One region of the Burkholderia sp. JP2-270 genome, then DNA from elsewhere that is predicted to be linked to it. Evidence: riboswitches for the same ligand, from Rfam matches in the RefSeq annotation. Region 1 holds a riboswitch; the other holds the start of a gene.
The links. Region 1 has a riboswitch for glycine ahead of gcvT (glycine cleavage system aminomethyltransferase GcvT). Riboswitches for the same ligand answer to the same signal wherever they lie in the genome.
Positions count from the first base shown of each region.

Region 2: it holds a riboswitch for glycine, as region 1 does, so the genes downstream of both, gcvH (glycine cleavage system protein GcvH) here and gcvT (glycine cleavage system aminomethyltransferase GcvT) in region 1, are expected to answer to the same signal.

Region 1 is NZ_CP029824.1:662,983-672,275, reverse strand. It holds gene DM992_RS03195 (alginate lyase family protein) at 1-792, opposite strand, end outside; gene gcvP (aminomethyl-transferring glycine dehydrogenase) at 944-3,871, opposite strand; gene gcvH (glycine cleavage system protein GcvH) at 3,937-4,317, opposite strand; gene gcvT (glycine cleavage system aminomethyltransferase GcvT) at 4,435-5,553, opposite strand; glycine riboswitch at 5,638-5,771, opposite strand; glycine riboswitch at 5,803-5,906, opposite strand; gene DM992_RS03175 (hypothetical protein) at 6,029-6,397, opposite strand; gene DM992_RS03170 (oxidoreductase) at 6,602-7,654, opposite strand; gene DM992_RS03165 (SGNH/GDSL hydrolase family protein) at 7,887-8,594, opposite strand; gene DM992_RS03160 (UvrD-helicase domain-containing protein) at 8,882-9,293, shown strand, end outside.
Region 2 is NZ_CP029826.1:591,018-600,310, forward strand. It holds gene glyA (serine hydroxymethyltransferase) at 1-10, opposite strand, end outside; gene gcvP (aminomethyl-transferring glycine dehydrogenase) at 132-3,011, opposite strand; gene gcvH (glycine cleavage system protein GcvH) at 3,008-3,382, opposite strand; glycine riboswitch at 3,612-3,698, opposite strand; gene DM992_RS35370 (LysR family transcriptional regulator) at 3,893-4,816, opposite strand; gene speB (agmatinase) at 4,969-5,946, shown strand; gene DM992_RS35380 (aldehyde dehydrogenase family protein) at 6,058-7,566, shown strand; gene DM992_RS35385 (cytosine permease) at 7,750-9,228, shown strand; gene betA (choline dehydrogenase) at 9,269-9,293, shown strand, end outside.

The sequences.
Region 1 (9,293 bases):
CAGGTCGTACACCGCATAGTGCAGCGCATCGCGTTCCTCGAAGTCCCACGTCTTGCCGTCCGGGCCGATGTTGTCGGCGAGGTGCTCGACGAACAGCCGCTGCGCGGCGTTCATCATCCTGCGGTCGCCGAGCGTGAACGCGGACAGCGCGATCAGCTTGATCCGATGGCTCTGCCAGTTGTTGCGCCAGGTGCCGGTGAGCGGGCGCTTCTGCGCGTCGATCTGTGCGACATAGCCGGCGCCGAGCTTCGCGATGAACGCGGCCGTCGCGTTGCGGGTCTTCACCGGCAGCGCGCTCGCGGTCATGTCGTACGCGACGATCAGGCTTTCGAAGCGCGTCTCGTCGATCGGGTTGAAGCTCGGCTGGTAGGTCGCGACCCACGCGGACAGGAAGCGGTCGACGAGCTGCAGGTAGCGCGGCGCGTTCGTCACGCGCCACGCGAGCGCCGCGTCGCGCATCAGGTCCATGTCCTTCAGCGCGGCGGCGCTCTGGTCGTAGATGCCTTCGTGCGGCAGCGTGCCCTCGGTGTGCACGCGCGGCATCGCCTTCGGCTGCTCGCCGATGCGCGCGTCGACGCTGCGGATCAGCGCCTGCACGCCCGGCTCGGCCTGCGTCGTCTCGCTCGCCTGCAGTGCCGGCGCCGCGCAGAAATTCATCGCCGCGTGCGCGCTGCCGGCCGCGCCGAGACCGGCGGCGGCAAACGACAGCGACGCGACGAGCATCGGCACGAACCGGCGCGCGCGCGGCCGGCTCTGCATTTCACCATGGCCCGGAAACATCGGACGCACCATGCGGAACTCCTTCATTGGCTGGATCGCGTGTGATGTTAGCCGGATTGGCGGACGAACGCGCACCGGTCCGGGCGGCGAACGCAAAAACCGCACGCAACACGGAGTTGCGTGCGGTGCGATCACCATCGGACGGCTCGGGGCCTGGCGCGCGTTATGCGTACTCCGACATCGGCACGCACGAGCAGAACAGGTTGCGGTCGCCGTACGCGTTGTCCGCGCGGCCGACCGGCGGCCAGTACTTGTTCGTGCCGAGTGACGCGACCGGGTACGCAGCCTGCTCGCGCGAGTACGCGTGCGTCCATTCGTTCGCGGTGACGACGGCCGCCGTGTGCGGTGCGTGACGCAGCGGGTTGTCCTCGCGGTCGGCGCGGCCTTCCTCGACCGCGCGGATTTCCTCGCGGATCGCGATCATCGCGGCGATGAAGCGGTCGAGTTCTTCCTGCGATTCCGATTCGGTCGGCTCGACCATCAGCGTGCCCGGCACCGGGAAGCTCATCGTCGGCGCGTGGAAGCCGTAGTCCATCAGGCGCTTCGCGACGTCGTCGACGCTGATGCCGCTCGAATCCTTGATCGGACGCAGGTCGAGAATGCATTCGTGCGCGACCAGCCCGCCCGGGCCCGAGTACAGCACCGGGTAGTGCGGCGCGAGGCGCTTCGCGATGTAGTTCGCGTTGAGGATCGCGGTTTCCGTCGCGGCGGTCAGGTTCTTCGCGCCCATCATCGCGATGTACATCCACGAGATCGGCAGGATCGACGCCGAGCCGTACGGGGCGGCCGACACCGCGCCGATGCCGTTTTCGTCGCGCGCGTAGCCGGTCGAACGCTGGTTCGGCAGGAACTTCGCGAGGTGCGCGCCGACCGCGACCGGGCCGACGCCCGGGCCGCCGCCGCCGTGCGGGATGCAGAAGGTCTTGTGCAGGTTCAGGTGCGACACGTCGCCGCCGAACTGGCCCGGCGCGGTCAGGCCGACCATCGCGTTCATGTTCGCGCCGTCGACGTACACCTGGCCGCCGTGCGCATGCACGATCTCGCAGATCTCGCGGACGTTCTGCTCGAACACGCCGTGCGTCGACGGATACGTGATCATGATCGCCGCGAGGTCCTTCGAGTGCTGCTCGGCCTTCGCCTTCAGGTCGGCGATGTCGACGTTGCCCTGCGCGTCGCACGCGACGACCACGACCTTCATGCCGGCCATGTGCGCGGATGCCGGGTTCGTGCCGTGCGCGGACGCCGGGATCAGGCACACGTCGCGGTGGGCTTCGCCGCGCGACGCGTGGTAGGCGTGGATGATCAGCAGGCCCGCGTACTCGCCCTGCGAGCCCGCGTTCGGCTGCAGCGACACGGCCGCGTAGCCGGTGGCCGCGACGAGCATCTGCTCGAGCTGGTCGATCATCTCGCGGTAGCCGACGGTCTGGTCGGCCGGCGCGAACGGGTGGATGCCGCCGAACTCGGGCCACGTGACGGGCAGCATTTCCGACGTCGCGTTCAGCTTCATCGTGCACGAGCCGAGCGGGATCATCGAGCGGTCGAGCGCGAGATCCTTGTCCGACAGGCTGCGCAGGTAGCGCAGCATTTCGGTTTCGGAATGGTGGCGGTTGAACACGTGGTGCGTCAGGTACGCGCTCGTGCGCTCGAGGCCGGCCGGCAGCGCGGCGACGCCGGCGAGGCCTGCGTCGAGCGCGTCGACGGCCGGCGCGGTGCCGCCCGCGGCCTGTGCGAACACGTCGAGCAGATCGGCGAGGTCGTCGCGCGTCGTCGTTTCGTCGACCGACACGCCGACTTGCGTGTCGCTCACGCGGCGCAGATTGATGCGCTTGCCCTTCGCGAATTCGTGAACCTGCGCGGTGCGCGCGCCGGTGTCGATCGTCAGCGTGTCGAAGAACGTGTCGTTGACGGTCGCGAAGCCGAGCTGCTTCACGCCGGCGGCGAACAGCGCCGCGATGCGGTTCACGCGCAGCGCGATCGTCTTCAGCCCGTGCGGGCCGTGGTAGACCGCATACATGCTGGCCATGATCGCGAGCAGCGCCTGCGCGGTACACACGTTCGACGTCGCCTTCTCGCGGCGGATGTGCTGTTCGCGCGTCTGCAGCGCAAGGCGCAGCGCGGGCTTGCCCTGCGCGTCGACCGTCACGCCGACGAGGCGGCCCGGCATCTGGCGCTTGAATTCGTCGCGCACCGCGAGATACGCGGCGTGCGGGCCGCCGAAGCCCATCGGCACGCCGAAGCGCTGCGTGTTGCCGATCGCGACGTCCGCGCCCCATTCGCCGGGCGGCGTCAGCACGGTGAGTGCAAGCAGGTCCGCCGCGACGACCACGTGGCCGCCGGCCGCGTGGATCGCTTCCGTGAGTGCGCGGTAGTCGCGCACGTCGCCGTTCACGCCCGGGTATTGCAGCAGCACGCCGAACGCGTTCGATTGTGCCGCGTCGGCGGCCGGGCCCGTCTTGATCTCGATGCCGATCGGCAGCGCGCGCGTGCGGATCACTTCGAGCGTCTGCGGCAGCACGTCGTCGGCGACGTAGAACACGTTCGATGCCGGCTTGCCGGTGCGCTGCAGCAGCGTCATCGCTTCGGCCGCGGCGGTTGCTTCATCGAGCAGCGACGCGTTCGAGATCGCGAGGCCCGTGAGGTCGGCCACCATCTGCTGGAAGTTCAGGAGCGCCTCGAGGCGGCCCTGGGAAATTTCGGGCTGGTACGGCGTGTAGGCCGTGTACCACGCCGGGTTTTCGAGCACGTTGCGCAGGATTACCGCCGGCGTGTGCGTGTCGTGGTAACCCTGGCCGATATACGAGCGGAACACCTGGTTCTTGTCCGCGAGAACCCGCAGCGCGGCGAGGGCTTCGGCCTCGCTCTTCGGCTGCGCGAACGGGCCGAGCGGCAGCGTTTCGGCGCGGCGGATCGAGGCCGGGATCACGGCGTCCATCAGGGCGGCGCGCGACGCAAAGCCGAGCGTGTCGAGCATGGCCTGCTGGCTGGCGGCGTCGGGGCCGATATGGCGTTCGGCGAACGCGTCGTGCGTTTCGAGCGCGGCGAGCGAGAGGGGCGTGCGGTTCATCAGGCGGTCCGGGTGTTCGAGCTTCATGGCGTGACTCTGGTCCCGCGCGGGACGGGGCGGCAGGCCGGCCCCGCGCGGTTCGGGTAAGGAAATTAGTCGATCAGCTTGGTGTAGGCGGCAGCGTCGATCAGCTTGTCGGTCGATGCGCCGGCCGCGAGCTTGATCTTGAAGAGCCACACGCCGTACGCGTCGCTGTTCACTTCTTCCGGCGCGTCGGTAGCTTCCGTATTGACGGCGACGACCTCGCCGGACACCGGCGAGTAGATGTCGGATGCCGCCTTCACCGATTCGACGACGCCGACGGCGTCGCCCGCCGAAACGGTCTTGCCGACTTCGGGCAATTCGAGGAAGACGATGTCGCCGAGCGTGCTCTGCGCGTGATCGGTGATGCCGACCGTCAGCGTGCCGTCTGCCTCGGTGCGGATCCACTCGTGTTCTTCGGTGTATTTCAGATCGGCCGGGACGTTGCTCATCGGATGCTCCTGGATAAAAGGGTGTGATTCGTTCTGCTGGCGCGCCGCCGGGGCGCGCCGGATGTGGTTTGCGCCGGGCGCCATCTCCCGGCTTCCCGGGAGGAGGCCCCCCGGCCGTTACGCAGCGAGGACCTTGCCGTTGCGCACGAACGGCAGTTTTACCACGCGCGCGGGCAGTTGCTTGTCGCGAATCTGCACCTGGATCGTGTCGCCGACCTGCACGGCCGCCGGCACGCGCGCGAACGCGATCGATTCCTGCATCGACGGCGAGAACGTGCCGCTCGTGATCTCGCCTTCGCCGTGCGGCGTGACGACCTTCTGGTGCGCGCGCAGCACGCCGCCCGCCTTGCCGTTTTCCTTCTGCAGGATCAGGCCGACGAACGCGGCGCGCGAGCCGTCGCGCTCGAGCGCGGCGCGGCCGACGAAGTCGCGCGGTGCGGTGAGGTCGACCGTCCACGCGAGGCCCGCGTCGAGCGGCGAGACGGTGTCGTCCATGTCCTGGCCGTACAGGTTCATGCCGGCCTCGAGGCGCAGCGTGTCGCGCGCGCCGAGCCCGCACGGGCGCACGCCGTTTTGCTGCAGTGCGTTCCACAGCGCTTCGACGTGCACGGCCGGGACGATCACCTCGAAGCCGTCTTCACCGGTATAGCCGGTGCGCGCGACGGTGAGATCGCCGAACGGCGTGCCGGCGACCTGCGCGGCGTTGAACGGCTTCAGCTCGCTCGTCGCGGCACGCGCGGCGGGCACGGTCGTCCAGACCTTTTCGCGGGCGTTCGGGCCCTGTACGGCGACGATCGCGAAATCGCGGCGCGGCGCGATCGTGAGGCCGTAGCCGCCTTGCTCGTTGAGCTTGTTGAACCACGCGATGTCTTTCTCGGCGGTGCCGGCGTTGACGACGACGCGGAAGAATTCTTCGGTGAAGTAATAGACGATCAGGTCGTCGATGACCCCGCCCTGCGGATTGAGCAGGCACGAGTAGAGCGCCTTGCCGGGCGTCTTGAGCTTGCCGACGTTGTTTGCGATCGCGTGCTCGAAGAATGCGCGCACGCGGCTGCCGGTGAAATCGACGACGCACATGTGCGACACGTCGAACATGCCGGCGTCGGTGCGCACGGCTTCGTGTTCTTCGATCTGCGAGCCGTAGTTGACGGGCATGTCCCAGCCGCCGAAATCGACCATGCGGGCATTGAGCGCGCGGTGCGCGGCGTTGAGCGGGGTGTGATTCAGTGCAGTCATCGAGGCCTCAGGCAAGGCGCTTGCGCGCGGATCAGAACGGCCATGTGCCGACCGCCGCGGCCGACGGGCTGCGAGCGATCCGATACATGCCCCTCTGTCCTCGATACCTGAGAGATTGCACTGCGGGCAAAGCCCGGCGAGCGCGCGCCCCTTCGGTGGGCAGCTTGCCCGCGCAGCATGTGCGCAGCGGGCTACTGCCGCTCTCCAGAGTGCGGGGAGTGCGGCCCGCGCAATGCGCGGACGGGATTCCCCGACGCGGTCGGTCCTTTTGCCTGAGAGTTTGCGGGTGTGCCCCTTCGGCGGCGCGACCGGCGTTGCAGCAACGCGGTCACACGCTCTCCCGACGCGTGCGGGCGACTGTACGCGAGCGGGTGGGCCTTGTCAATTTGAGCAAAAGAATGTCGCTTCGCGACAAGCGGCGGTGCGGGAGCGCCGCCGCTTTTGCCGGCACCGGCGGACGCCGGCATGGCCGGTATTACTCGCCGATCGCGCGCGCGGCCGTGTCGAGTTCCTGGTTCAGCACGCGCTGCTCGTCGCCGGACAGGCCGCCGTTGTGCTGGGTCGACATGTCGCTCGCTTCCTGGCGGATCACGTCGAGCCGGTGGTGCAACTGCGCGCCGTACGGCGGCGGGTAGTAGCCGCCGTTGACGCGCGCGTCGATCCGGCGGTGCAGGTTGTCGATCCGGCCCTGGACCTCCAGCAGGCGATCGTTCGCGACGACCTGCGGATTCGGCCGCGGCGGGGGCGGGGGCGCCTGTCGGGCCGGCCGCTGCGGCTGCACGATGCAGGCCGCGAGCGAGGAAACCAGGACGCAGCATGCCGCTGCGCGAATCAACCGTTGCATCACATTCTCCTGACGGTTTGGTGTCGGATCGACTTTTTGAGAAACGCATCAGACCGGGCGACCGCTGACTTTCGTTCCCGCACGATTTGTAACGGAATGTTCGGGACCGCGCCGTCGCGGCGGCTGACGCGTGGCCGCTGCCGGGGACGGCGTGGCGCGGGGTGGCGGCCGAGGCCGGGACGGCATCGACCCGGCCGGCAGCGGTCAGACGGTGCGGCGCACGAACGGTACCCGGCGGCCTTCGTGCTCGCTTTGCGCGGCTAGCTCGATGATCGTCATCACGTCGACGGCGTCCTGCGGCGTGACCGGGAACGGCGCGCCGTCGTGGACCGACGCGGCGAGCGCGCGGTAGAAGTCCGCGTACTGGCCGTCGAGCGTCGGCACCGGCCGCTCGACCTCGACTTCGCCGTCGAGCACGCGCAGCACGCCAGGCGGGTTGCCGCCGCCGAACTCGACGTGGTCCGGCGTCAGGCCGGCCTTCAACTGGTCTTCCTGCGTATCGAGCCCGAACTTCTGGTAGCTGCCGCGCGTGCCGTGCAGCGTGAAGCGCGCGGGCTCGATCGCCGACAGCGCGCTCGCATGCAGCGCGACGTCCTTGTCCGGATAGCCGAGCAGCAGGTGCACGAAATCGGGCGCCGTGCCGTTGTCGCGGCGCGTCTTGACCGTGGCGCTGACCGTTTCCGGTAGCCCGAACAGCGCGAGCGCCTGGTCGACCAGGTGCGGGCCGAGGTCGAGCAACAGGCCGCCGCCGCGTGCGGGCTCCTCGCGCCAGCGCGTGCGCGGGGTCGGCCGGAAGCGGTCGAAGTGCGACGCGAAATACGTGAGCCGGCCGAGTTCACGGGATTCGACGATGCGCCGCACGGTGAGGAAGTCGCCGTCCCAGCGGCGGTTGTGGAACGGCGCGAACAGGCGGCTGCGCGCGTTCGCGAGCCGCGCGAGCGCGAGCGCTTCGTCGGCCGTGAGCGTGACGGGCTTGTCGACGACGACGTGGCGGCCGGCTTCGAGCACCTGGCGGGCGAGCGTGAAGTGCGTGTCGTTCGGCGTGGCGATCACCACGCAGTCGATGTCGTCGAGGCCGAGCAGCGCGTCGAGATCGGGGACGACGCGTGCGCCCGGATACGCGGCCTGTGCGCGATCGGGCTGGCCCGTCGCGATCGCGGCGACTTCAGTGCGGCCGCTCGTGGCGATCACGGGCGCATGGAACGTCGCGCCGGCGAAACCGAAACCCATCAAACCAATCCTGAGCAATGACGACATGGCAATTCCTGGCTGCGAAGGAAATTAAAGGATGGCGCGCCGAGGCGGCGCGAGGACGACCGGCTATTTTGGCACGGCGCCGCCGCTTGTACTGGCGCGTTGGGCGAAATGCGCGGTGAGACGCGGCGCATGCGCAAAGGAGGCCGGCATTTGCGCGAGACCGCGCACCGCGCGCGCGTGGTTGCCGCCCGGCTTCGCGATAAACGGCGCGTCGCGCGGGCGTTGTGCCACATCACGCGGCCGCCCGCCGCCGCACGGCGGCAGCGACCTGTGCGGCCCACGCGGCGCATGCGGCTTCGCCGGGGTGGAAGCCGTCCGCGGCCATCAGGTGGCGCTCGAGCGGCAGCGCGACCCGCAGGAACGTGCAGTGCTGCTGCGCGGCGACCCAGCCGGCGAGTGCCGCGTTGAGCCGCCTCGCGCGCAGCCCGAGATACCACGCGAGCGGCTGCGGCAGCGCCGGAAAGCGTTCCATCGGCGGCACCGCCGACAGGATCACGTGCCCGACCCGGAAGCGCGCGGCGAGCGTCCGGACGAGTTCGGCCTGTGCCGCCTGCCAGCGCGCCGGCGGCACGCCGCCCGTCACGTCGTTGACGCCGAGCGACGTCACGGCCACGTCGAACGGCTCGGCCGGCTCGGCGGCGAGCCAGTCGACGAGATCCCGGGTGGTCAGGCCCGTGCGCGCGAGCAGCTTCCAACTGACGCGGTGCGTGGCCGCCAGCGCGCGCGCCAGTTGCCCGGACAGCGCGTCGCGCTGCGTCGCGACGCCGACGCCCGCGGCGGCGGAATCGCCGACCACCAGCACGCGCAGCGGCGGGCCGTCGCCGGCAACGCCGTCGCGCGGGCCGGCCGCCTCGGGCAGTCGCGGCGTGACGCGCCGCACGTAGCGCCCCTGCGCGAACAGCAGCGGGCCGAGGGCGGCGGTGGCGAGCGGGTATCCCATGATGTCGATCCGGTGGCGTTTCAGGCGGTTCATGCGAGCCCGGCGCGGGGCGGCGCCGGTGTGCGCATATTGTGGCCGATCGGTGCGCGAACGGGGCCGGATTGGCCGGACGGACAGGGTGCAGCAGGGCGATCGGCCCGCGCGGCCCCGTCCGGCGGCGCTCCCGAAATACGCGCCGCCGACGTGTTAACATGCGCGTCCTGCCCGCGTGTCCGCCTGCTTTGCCAGCCTGCCGCGCACGGCATCCTCCCGGCGTTCCGCCGTCAACCGCAACACCATCCGCCATCATGTCCGCAGGCCTCAATCCCGCCCAGAACGAAGCGGTGCGCTATCTCGACGGTCCCTGTCTCGTGCTCGCCGGCGCGGGCAGCGGCAAGACCCGCGTGATCACGCAGAAGATCGCGCACCTGATCGAAGCGAAAGGCTTCGAGCCGCGCCACATTGCCGCCGTCACGTTCACGAACAAGGCGGCCGCCGAAATGCGCGAGCGCGTGGGGAAGCTGCTCGAGGGCAAGACGCTCACCACGCCCGGCAAGGAAGGCCGCAAGGTACCCGTCAACCAGCTCACCGTCTGCACGTTCCACTCGCTCGGCGTGCAGATCCTGCGCCAGGAGGCCGAGCACGTCGGCCTGAAGCCGCAGTTCTCGATCATGGATTCGGACGATTGCTTCGGGATGATCCAGGAGCAGCTCGGCACCA
Region 2 (9,293 bases), on a different replicon from region 1:
TGCCGAACATTCGTCTTTCTCCTGGCGCCGGAGCCGCGTGGCCGTGCGCAACACCCGGCCGGGTGTTGGCGCATGCGCGTCTCCTGCGCATCTGTATGGGTTGAGTGCGGTAGTCGCGGGCGTTGCTCGTTTTATGACTGATACGCGTCGATCGGCGGGCACGAGCACACCAGGTTGCGGTCGCCGTACACGTTGTCGACGCGCGAAACCGGCGGCCAGTACTTGGCCGAAGCCATCTTCGCGACGCCATGCGGATAGACCGCCTGCTCGCGCGAATACGCGTGACGCCAGTCGCCGACGAGTTCATCCGCCGTGTGCGGCGCGTGTTTCAGCGGATTGTCGTTCGCGTCCAGCGTGCCGGCTTCCACCGCCGCAATTTCGGCGCGGATCGCGATCATCGCGTCGATGAACCGGTCGAGTTCCGCCTTCGATTCCGACTCGGTCGGCTCGATCATCAGCGTGCCCGCCACCGGAAAGCTCATCGTCGGTGCGTGAAATCCGAAGTCGATCAGGCGTTTTGCGACGTCGTCGACGCTGATGCCGCTGCTGTCCTTCAGCGGCCGCAGGTCGATGATGCATTCGTGCGCGACGCGTCCGTTCGGGCCTGCATAGAGGATCGGATAGTGCGGCGCGAGGCGGCTGGCGATGTAGTTCGCGTTGAGGATCGCCGTCTCGGTCGCGCGCTTGAGCCCGCCGGACCCCATCAGCGTGATGTAGGTCCACGTGATCGGCAGGATGCCCGCGCTGCCGAGCGGGGCCGCGGACACCGCGCCGATGCCGGGCACGCGGCCTTCCCGGTGGCCGGGCAGGAACGGCTTCAGATGGGACTTCACGCCGATCGGGCCGACGCCCGGCCCGCCGCCGCCGTGCGGGATGCAGAAGGTCTTGTGCAGGTTCAGGTGGGACACGTCGCCGCCGAACGCGCCGGGCTGCGCGAGGCCGACCAGCGCGTTCATGTTCGCGCCGTCGATGTATACCTGGCCGCCGTGCGCGTGGACGATGTCGCATGCATCGCGCACGCGCGCCTCGAACACGCCGTGCGTCGACGGATAGGTGATCATGATCGCGGCCAGTCTGGTGCTGTACTGGACGGCCCTGGCGGCGAGGTCGTCGATGTCGACGTTGCCCGCGTCGTCGCATTTGACGACGATGACCTGCATGCCGACCATCTGCGCCGAGGCGGGGTTGGTGCCGTGCGCCGACGACGGAATCAGGCAGACGTCGCGCTGCGCTTCACCGCGGCTCGCGTGATACGCGCGGATTGCGAGCAGGCCCGCGTATTCGCCTTGCGAGCCGGCGTTCGGCTGCAGCGACACCGCGTCGTATCCGGTGATCGTGCACAGCATCGCTTCGAGTTCCTGCGCGAGCGCGCGATAGCCGTCGGCCTGTTCGGCCGGCGCGAACGGGTGCAGCTTCGCGAACGCGGGCCACGTGATCGGCATCATTTCCACGGTGGCGTTCAGCTTCATCGTGCAACTGCCGAGCGGAATCATCGTGCGGTCGAGCGCGAGATCCTGATCGGCGAGCCGGCGCAGGTAGCGCAACATCTGCGTTTCCGAATGGTGGCTGTTGAACGCAGGATGCGCGAGAAACGCGCTGCGGCGCAGCAGCGGAGCGGGCAGCGCGTCGGCGGTGGCCGCTTCCACGACCGCGAAATCGGGAACGGCCCTGCCGTTCGAGAAGATCGACCAGAGCATGACCACGTCGTCGGGCGTGGTCGTCTCGTCGAGTGCGATGCCGACCTGCCGGTCGCTGATCGCGCGCAGGTTGACGCGGTGCGCGTTCGCCGCCGCATGCACGGCATCCGTATGGCCGCCGCTGTTGACCGTGACGGTATCGAAGCAGTACTCGGTCGGCACGGCATGGCCGAGCTGACGCAGCCCCGCAGCCAGCGTCGCCGTGAGGCGGTGGACGCGGCGCGCGATCGTGGCCAGGCCAAGCGGGCCGTGGTAGGCCGCATAGAAGCCGGCGATATTGGCGAGCAGCACCTGCGCCGTGCAGATGTTGCTGGTGGCCTTCTCGCGCCGGATGTGCTGCTCGCGTGTCTGCATCGCGAGGCGCAGCGCCGGGCGGCCGTGCGAGTCGACCGATACGCCGACCAGCCGCCCCGGCATCGTGCGCTTGAACGCATCGCGTGTGGCGAAATAGCCGGCATGCGGGCCGCCGTAGCCGAGCGGCACGCCGAAGCGCTGCGTGGTGCCGATCGCGACGTCGGCGCCGAATTCGCCCGGCGGCACGAGCAGCGTCAGCGCGAGCAGGTCGGCGGCGACCACGGCCATCGCGCCGTTGGCGTGCAGGGTTTCGACGACGCTCCGGTAATCGTGGATGTCGCCGAAGGTGCCCGGGTATTGCAGAAGCGCGGCGAAACAGCCGACGCCGGCCAGATCGCGGCGCGGATCGCCGACGACGACCTCGATGCCGATCGGCTCCGCACGCGTGCGGATGATCTCGATCGTTTGCGGGTGACAGTCGCGTGCGACGAAGAACACGCGGCTGTCCGACTTCGCCAGGCGCTGGCAGAACGTCATCGCTTCGGCGGCGGCCGTGCCTTCGTCGAGCATCGACGCATTGGCGATTTCGAGGCCGGTCAGATCGGCGATCATCGTCTGGAAGTTGAGCAGCGCTTCCAGGCGGCCTTGCGAGATTTCCGGCTGGTACGGCGTGTAGGCCGTGTACCAGGCCGGATTTTCCAGCACGTTGCGCTGGATCACCGGCGGGGTGTGGGTGTCGTGGTATCCCATGCCGATGAAGGACCGGAACACCTGGTTGCGGCTCGCCAGCGCGGCCAGCCTGTTCAGGGCCTCGGCCTCGGTGCAGCTCGCGGGCAGCGCGAGCGGCGCATCGCTGCGGATCGTTGCCGGCACCACCTGCTTCATCAGTTCGTCGACGCAATCCACGCCGAGCTCGGCCAGCATCGCTGCCTGCTCGTCAGCGTCGGGGCCGATGTGGCGGCGGACGAACAGCTCGCGCTGCGCGACGGAATCGAAAGCGCTCATGGTCGTCTCCGTCATTCGCCGATATACGCGCGATACGCGGCGGCGTCCATCAACCCGGCCAGCTGGTCCGGGCGGTCGACACGCATCCTGAAGAACCAGCCGGCGCTTTCCGCCGATTCGTTTACGAGGCTCGGCGTGTCGCCAAGGGCGGCGTTCGTCGCCAGCACGGTGCCGGATACCGGCATCTTGATCTCGCCGGCGGCCTTGACCGACTCGACGGTGGCGGCCTCGTCGTGCTGCGCAAAGGCCGCGCCTTCGCCCGGCAGCGCGACATAGACCAGATCGCCCAGCTGCGACTGCGCATGATCGGTGATGCCGACCGTTGCGCTGCCATCGTCTTCCAGACGCAGCCATTCGTGGGATTCGGTGTACCTGACCTCGCTCATGTGCTCTCTTCCTGACAGGGTTGCGTTGAGTGAAACGGCAAACGCAAGCCGGAAGTGCAATGGCGGGGGGATGATCGATGTGTCGGCATCCGGACCTGACAGGGGCATTCCAGGCTGCGTGCCTGATGCCCCCTCTGTCCATTTGCCTGAGAGATTGCGCGACCCGACGGGACGCTTCTCCTTCGGCGAGGCTTGGTCGGCGACCAGAGGCCTACTCTCCAGAGCGCTAGTCGATGCGTCAGTCCTTTTGCCTGAGAGTTTCTGGGGCGATTCCCCTTCGGCGCCGCCGGGTGGCGGTCTCTCCTGACACATCCCTGTAGCTGGCGACAATCTAGTCGCACGCGTGCCGCGCTGTCAACACTCCATTCGAACCCGGCGCATGCGGCACACGGATGCCGATGCGCGGCGCGGGCATCACGACGACGATGAAATGCGTTGCGCGACAACGCTTTGCGGCGATCGCGGCGAGCCGATACTTCGGTGGAGTCCGAAATGAATATCCGATGCCGACTATCTGTCCGCTGACGGGGCGTGGCGCTTCACATGCGCCATCAGATCGTCGACGAATGCGCGCAGCACGGTCGGCTGCGCGGCGCCGCGCCGCGTAATCGACGAGAACGGCCAGGTCGACGTCAGCTGTTCCGATGCGATCTGGCGCATCTGGCCGGCGTCGACCCATTGCTTCGCGTAGTGCGTGGGCAGAAAGCCGAGATAGGCGCCCGTCAGGATCAGGATCGCTTGCGCTTCGACGTTGTCGACGGTCGCAGCGGCGCTGCCGCTTTCGAGCAGCTGCAGATCGCGCTGTTGCAGAAACGCGCGGGCGACCACCTGGCTTTGCCGGATGCGATCGATCAGCGCATCGCCGGTGGCGTCGCTCGAAAAGAGCGGGTGATAACGACTGCAGTAAAGCCCGTCGGGTTCCTCGTACAAATGCGTATAGGACAGGCCGGCGACGGTGAGCGGAAAGTGCCCGATCGCGATGTGCAACCGCCCGTCCAGCACGCGCTCCTCGAGTTCGGCCGGCGTGCCGATGTAGATGTCGAGCTGGACGTCGTGGCCGCGCGACACGAACTGGCGCAGCGCGCGCGGCAGCACGCTGTCGGTGTCGGTGACGGTGTTGTCGATGATGCCGAGATGGAGCTTGCCCGAGATGCGTTGCTTGAGCGCATGGGTGTCCATGCAGAACGCCTCGACCGCGAGCGACAGGCGCTGCGCGGATTCGTAGGTCGCGACGCCGTGTTCCGTCAGACGAAAGCCGCTGCGCCCGCGCTCGCACAACTTGACGCCCAGGCGCGTTTCGAGGCTCGTCATCTGCTCGCTGATGGTCGACTGGCTCACGTTCAGTGCCGCCTGCGCGGCGGAGAAGCCGCCGCATTTCACGATGGTCATGAAAATCCTGAGCAGCTTCAGGTCGACGTCCTGCAATTGTTTCATGTCTCGCTCCGTTCATTGCATCGGAAATGTCGATATGAACATCGGATGCTTTCTATTTTTCCGGTGAAAATTTTTGCCCATAGTGGCTGCAAAGGCAAGCGCACGGACCACCGTGCGGATGAAAACAGATCCATCGATTGGAGACGGAGACAATGCAGAGCAACAGCTATGAGCAAGGCAGGCTGAACCTGCCGTTCGTCGGTCACTGCACCTTCGCGAAAGCGCCGGTGTGCCTCGACTGGGAACACATCGACGCGGATGTCGCGATCCTCGGCGCACCGAACGACATGGGCACCCAGTGGCGTTCCGGCGCGCGTTTCGGCCCGCGCGGCATTCGCGAGGCGTCGACGCTGTTTTCGTTCGGGCACGCGGGCGCCTACGATCACGAGGACGACGCGCTGTACCTGACCGAGGATCAGGTTCGCATGGTGGACGTCGGCGATGCGGACATCGTGCATACCGACATGGTCTCGAGCAACGCCAACATCGAACTGGCCGTGCGCAAGATTCTCGCCGCCGGTGCGATGCCGGTGGTGCTCGGCGGAGATCACTCCGTGCATGCGCCGGTGATCAAGGCGTTCGAGGGCCGCGGGCCGATTCACATCGTGCATTTCGATGCGCACCTCGACTTCGTCGACGAGCGCCACGGCGTGCGATACGGCCACGGCAATCCGCTGCGCCGTGCGTCGGAGATGGATCATATCGCCGGCATGACGCAGCTCGGCATCCGCAACGTATCGTCGTCCAACCGCAGCGACTACGACGCGGCGCGTGCGGCGGGCTCCAACATCCTGTCGGTACGCGACGTCCGGCGCCTCGGCACCGAAGGCGTGCTCGAGCAGATTCCGCAGGGCTGCGCGTACTACATCACGATCGACATCGACGGATTCGATCCGTCGATCGCGCCGGGCACGGGCACCCCGAGTCACGGTGGCTTCCAGTACTACGAAGTGCTCGAGATCATCCAGGCGCTCGCGAAGCGCAGCCGCGGCAACATCATCGGCGTGGACCTGGTGGAAGTGGCGCCGGCTTACGACCCGACCGGCACGACGTCGATCCTCGCCGCGCAGTTGCTGTTGAACAGCATCGGCTTCATTTTCCACGCGCGCAGCCTCGCGAAGGGACGCTGAGCGTTCGTATCCGGAACCGGGGCCGACGTCCCGGAGCACGTCCGAAGTCATCACCGCACGGCCCGGCGAACCTCGTCGCGAGGGCCCGGCAGGCTATCAAGGAAGAGCAAAATGGATGCCGTAGTCGCGCAATATCTCGATCGCCATGGCGTTTCCCAGGCGACCCGCAGCTTTCTGGCCACGCCGATGAAGATGTTCATCGGCGGAGAATGGGTAGACGGCAGCGATGGCCAGTTCAGCAACGTGACCGAGCCCTCGACCGAAGGCGTCATCACGCAGATTCCGTTTGCGACCACGGCCGATCTCGACCGCGCCGTCGCGGCGGCGCGTCGTCAGTTCGACCACGGCGAATGGCGCCGTCTCAAGCCGCTGGAACGCGAACGCCTGCTGCACCGGCTGGCCGACCTGATCGAAACCCATGCCGACGAGCTGGCGGAGATCGAATCGATCGACATGGGGAAATCCGTCGCGCAGGCCCGTGCGATCGACATCCAGGGCACCGTCGACACGTTCCGCTATTTCGCCGGCTGGGCGTCCAAGCTGCATGGGCGCACGGTCGAGCCGTCGCTGCCCGGCAACTATCTGGCCTATACGCGCAAGGAGCCGATCGGCGTCGTGGGCGCGATCGTGCCGTGGAACTATCCGCTGCAGACGATGGCGTGGAAGCTGGCGGCTGCGCTGGCGGTCGGCTGCACGACCGTCGTCAAGCCGGCCGAACTCACGTCGCTGTCGACGCTGCGGTTTGCCGAACTGGTTCAGGAAGCGGGTATTCCGGACGGCGTGGTCAACATCGTGACCGGGCGCGGCAGCGTGATCGGCGCCGCGATGGCGAGCCACCCGGGCATCGACAAGCTGACTTTTACGGGCTCGACGCCGGTCGGCCGCACGGTCGGACAGAACGCGGTGCAGAGCATCAAGCGCGTGACGCTGGAGCTTGGCGGGAAATCGCCCGTGCTCGTGCTCGACGATGCCGATATCGGCGCCGCTGCGCAGGCCGTGGCCAACGGCGTGTTCTTCAACTCGGGGCAGGTTTGCGACGCGGGCACCCGCGCCTATATTCATCGCGACATCTACGACGATTTCCTCGCGGCGCTGGCCGACTACACGTCGACGCTGAAGATCGCGCCCGGCCTCGACCGCGACTGCTTCATCAGCCCGCTCGTGTCGGCCAGGCAGAAGGATACGGTGCTGTCGTATATCGAAGCCGGCATCCGGGAGGGCGCCGAGTGCTATTACGGCGGGCGTCCGCACGCGGGCCCCGGTCATTTCGTCGAACCGACGATCTTCGCGAATTGCCGTAACGACATGCGCATCGTCCGGGAGGAGATTTTCGGCCCGGTACTCGTGACCGCGCCGTTCGACACGCTCGACGAAGGCGTGGCGCTCGCGAACGATTCGGCGTTCGGCCTCGCTGCTGCGATCTATTCGAACGACCTGGGGCGCGTGCACAGCCTGATTCCGCAATTGCAGGCCGGCACGGTCTACGTGAACGCGCACAGCACCATCGATCCGGCGTTGCCGTTCGGCGGATTCAAGACGTCCGGATTCGGCAAGGACCTGGGACCGGAGCAGCTCGACTACCTGATGGAGACCAAGGCGGTCTGCATTACGCTACCCTGAGCCGTTGCGCGTGATGTGCCGCTGCGCCGGCATGCGTGGCAAGAACCCGCAGCCGGCCGCAGGCGGCATGATCCTGAAATGGAAACATCGGCCCGTTCGTCGGAACAGGTCTGATGAATTGATCCTGCTTTACCCTTTGCGATCATGGGGTACGACATGCAAGCAGAAACAAACGTATTGTAGGTGTCGCACGGCGACCCGAGCGCGATTGAAGCGCGTTCGATCGACTTCGTCCCGGAAAGCGAACGCACGGACAAGCTGTCCAGCCAGGGGCCGTTCTGGTTCGTCGGCAACTTCACGTTCTTCACGATGACCATCGGCTTCGTCGGGCCGAGCGTCGGACTCGATTCGTTCTGGACGACCGTTTCCGGCACGCTGGGCATCATGTTCGGCACGCTGTTCATGGCGTTCCACGGCTCGCAGGGCCCGCATCTCGGCCTGCCGCAGATGATCCAGTCGCGCGCGCAGTTCGGCTATCGCGGTGTGGTGCTCGTGCTGCTGGCGACGCTGTTCGTTTTCGCGGGCTTCAACATCGTCAACCTCGTGCTGATGATGCAGGGTCTCAAGACGCTGTTTCATTGGGACCCGATGCAGGTCGCGCTGGTCGTGACCGTGCCGGCGACGATCCTCGCCATCCTGGGCCACGACTGGATGCACCGGACGTTCAAATGGTCGCTCTATCTGTCACTGCCGCTTTACGGGCTCGTGACGCTGGCCGTGCTGACGGGATGGGTCCATGACGCGCCGGCGGCGGCAGGCGTGCCCGCCGCTCGACTGGGCTTCAACTGGACCGGCTTCATCGCCCAGTTCGCGGCGGCGGCCAGCTACAACATCGCGTACGCGCCGTACGTGTCGGACTATTCGCGCTATTTGCCGAAGAACACCCCGAGCGGCAGGCTGATTGCGGCGGTGTTCGTCGGCGCGTCGCTGTCCGGCGCGTGGATGATCGCAGTGGGCGGATGGCTCGGTGCGCACCTGCACGCGACCGACGTGCTCGTCGCGCTCCATACGGTCGGCGCCGGCGTCGCGCCGCAGTTGGGCGCCGTGGTCGTGGCCATCACCATCTTCGCGTTCCTCCCGGTGATCGCGATGAATATCTACAGCGCCAAGCTCACGGCCATCACCAGCGTGGATTCGTTCCGGAAGATCAAGCCGACCGCGAAGGTGCGGATCTTGGCGATCCTGTTCGTCGTGCTGCTGCAGTTCGGGGTGGCATTGCGCATCTACGAGTCGGGGTCCGGCCTGTCGGTGCTCAACATCTATCTGGTGGTGATGCTGTATTTCCTGGTGCCGTGGACGGCAGTCAACCTGACCGACTACTTCTTCGTGCGCAAGGGCCGTTACGCGGTGCCGCATTTCTTCCGCCCGCACGACAGCCTGTACGGGAACTGGGGCGGGCGCGGGCTGCTGTCGTACCTGATCGGATTCGTCGCGATGATCCCGTTCTTCTGCATCTTCGACGGCGATCGCGAGGTGTACGTCGGTCCGCTGGCGAAGGCGATGGGCAGTGTCGATCTGGCGTGGCTGGTGGGGTTGATCGTGTCGGCGCTCGCCTATTACATGCTCTGCCGCTCGCTCGACCTGCGGCCCGAGGAAGCGGAAATCGCGCATATCGAAGAGCTCATGCCGGAATACACGACCGGCGAGAAAAAGCGCGGCTGACGCGGCGCTCGCGGATCATTCATCGATCTGGATAATCAAGATGACTAAACACTACGATTACATCA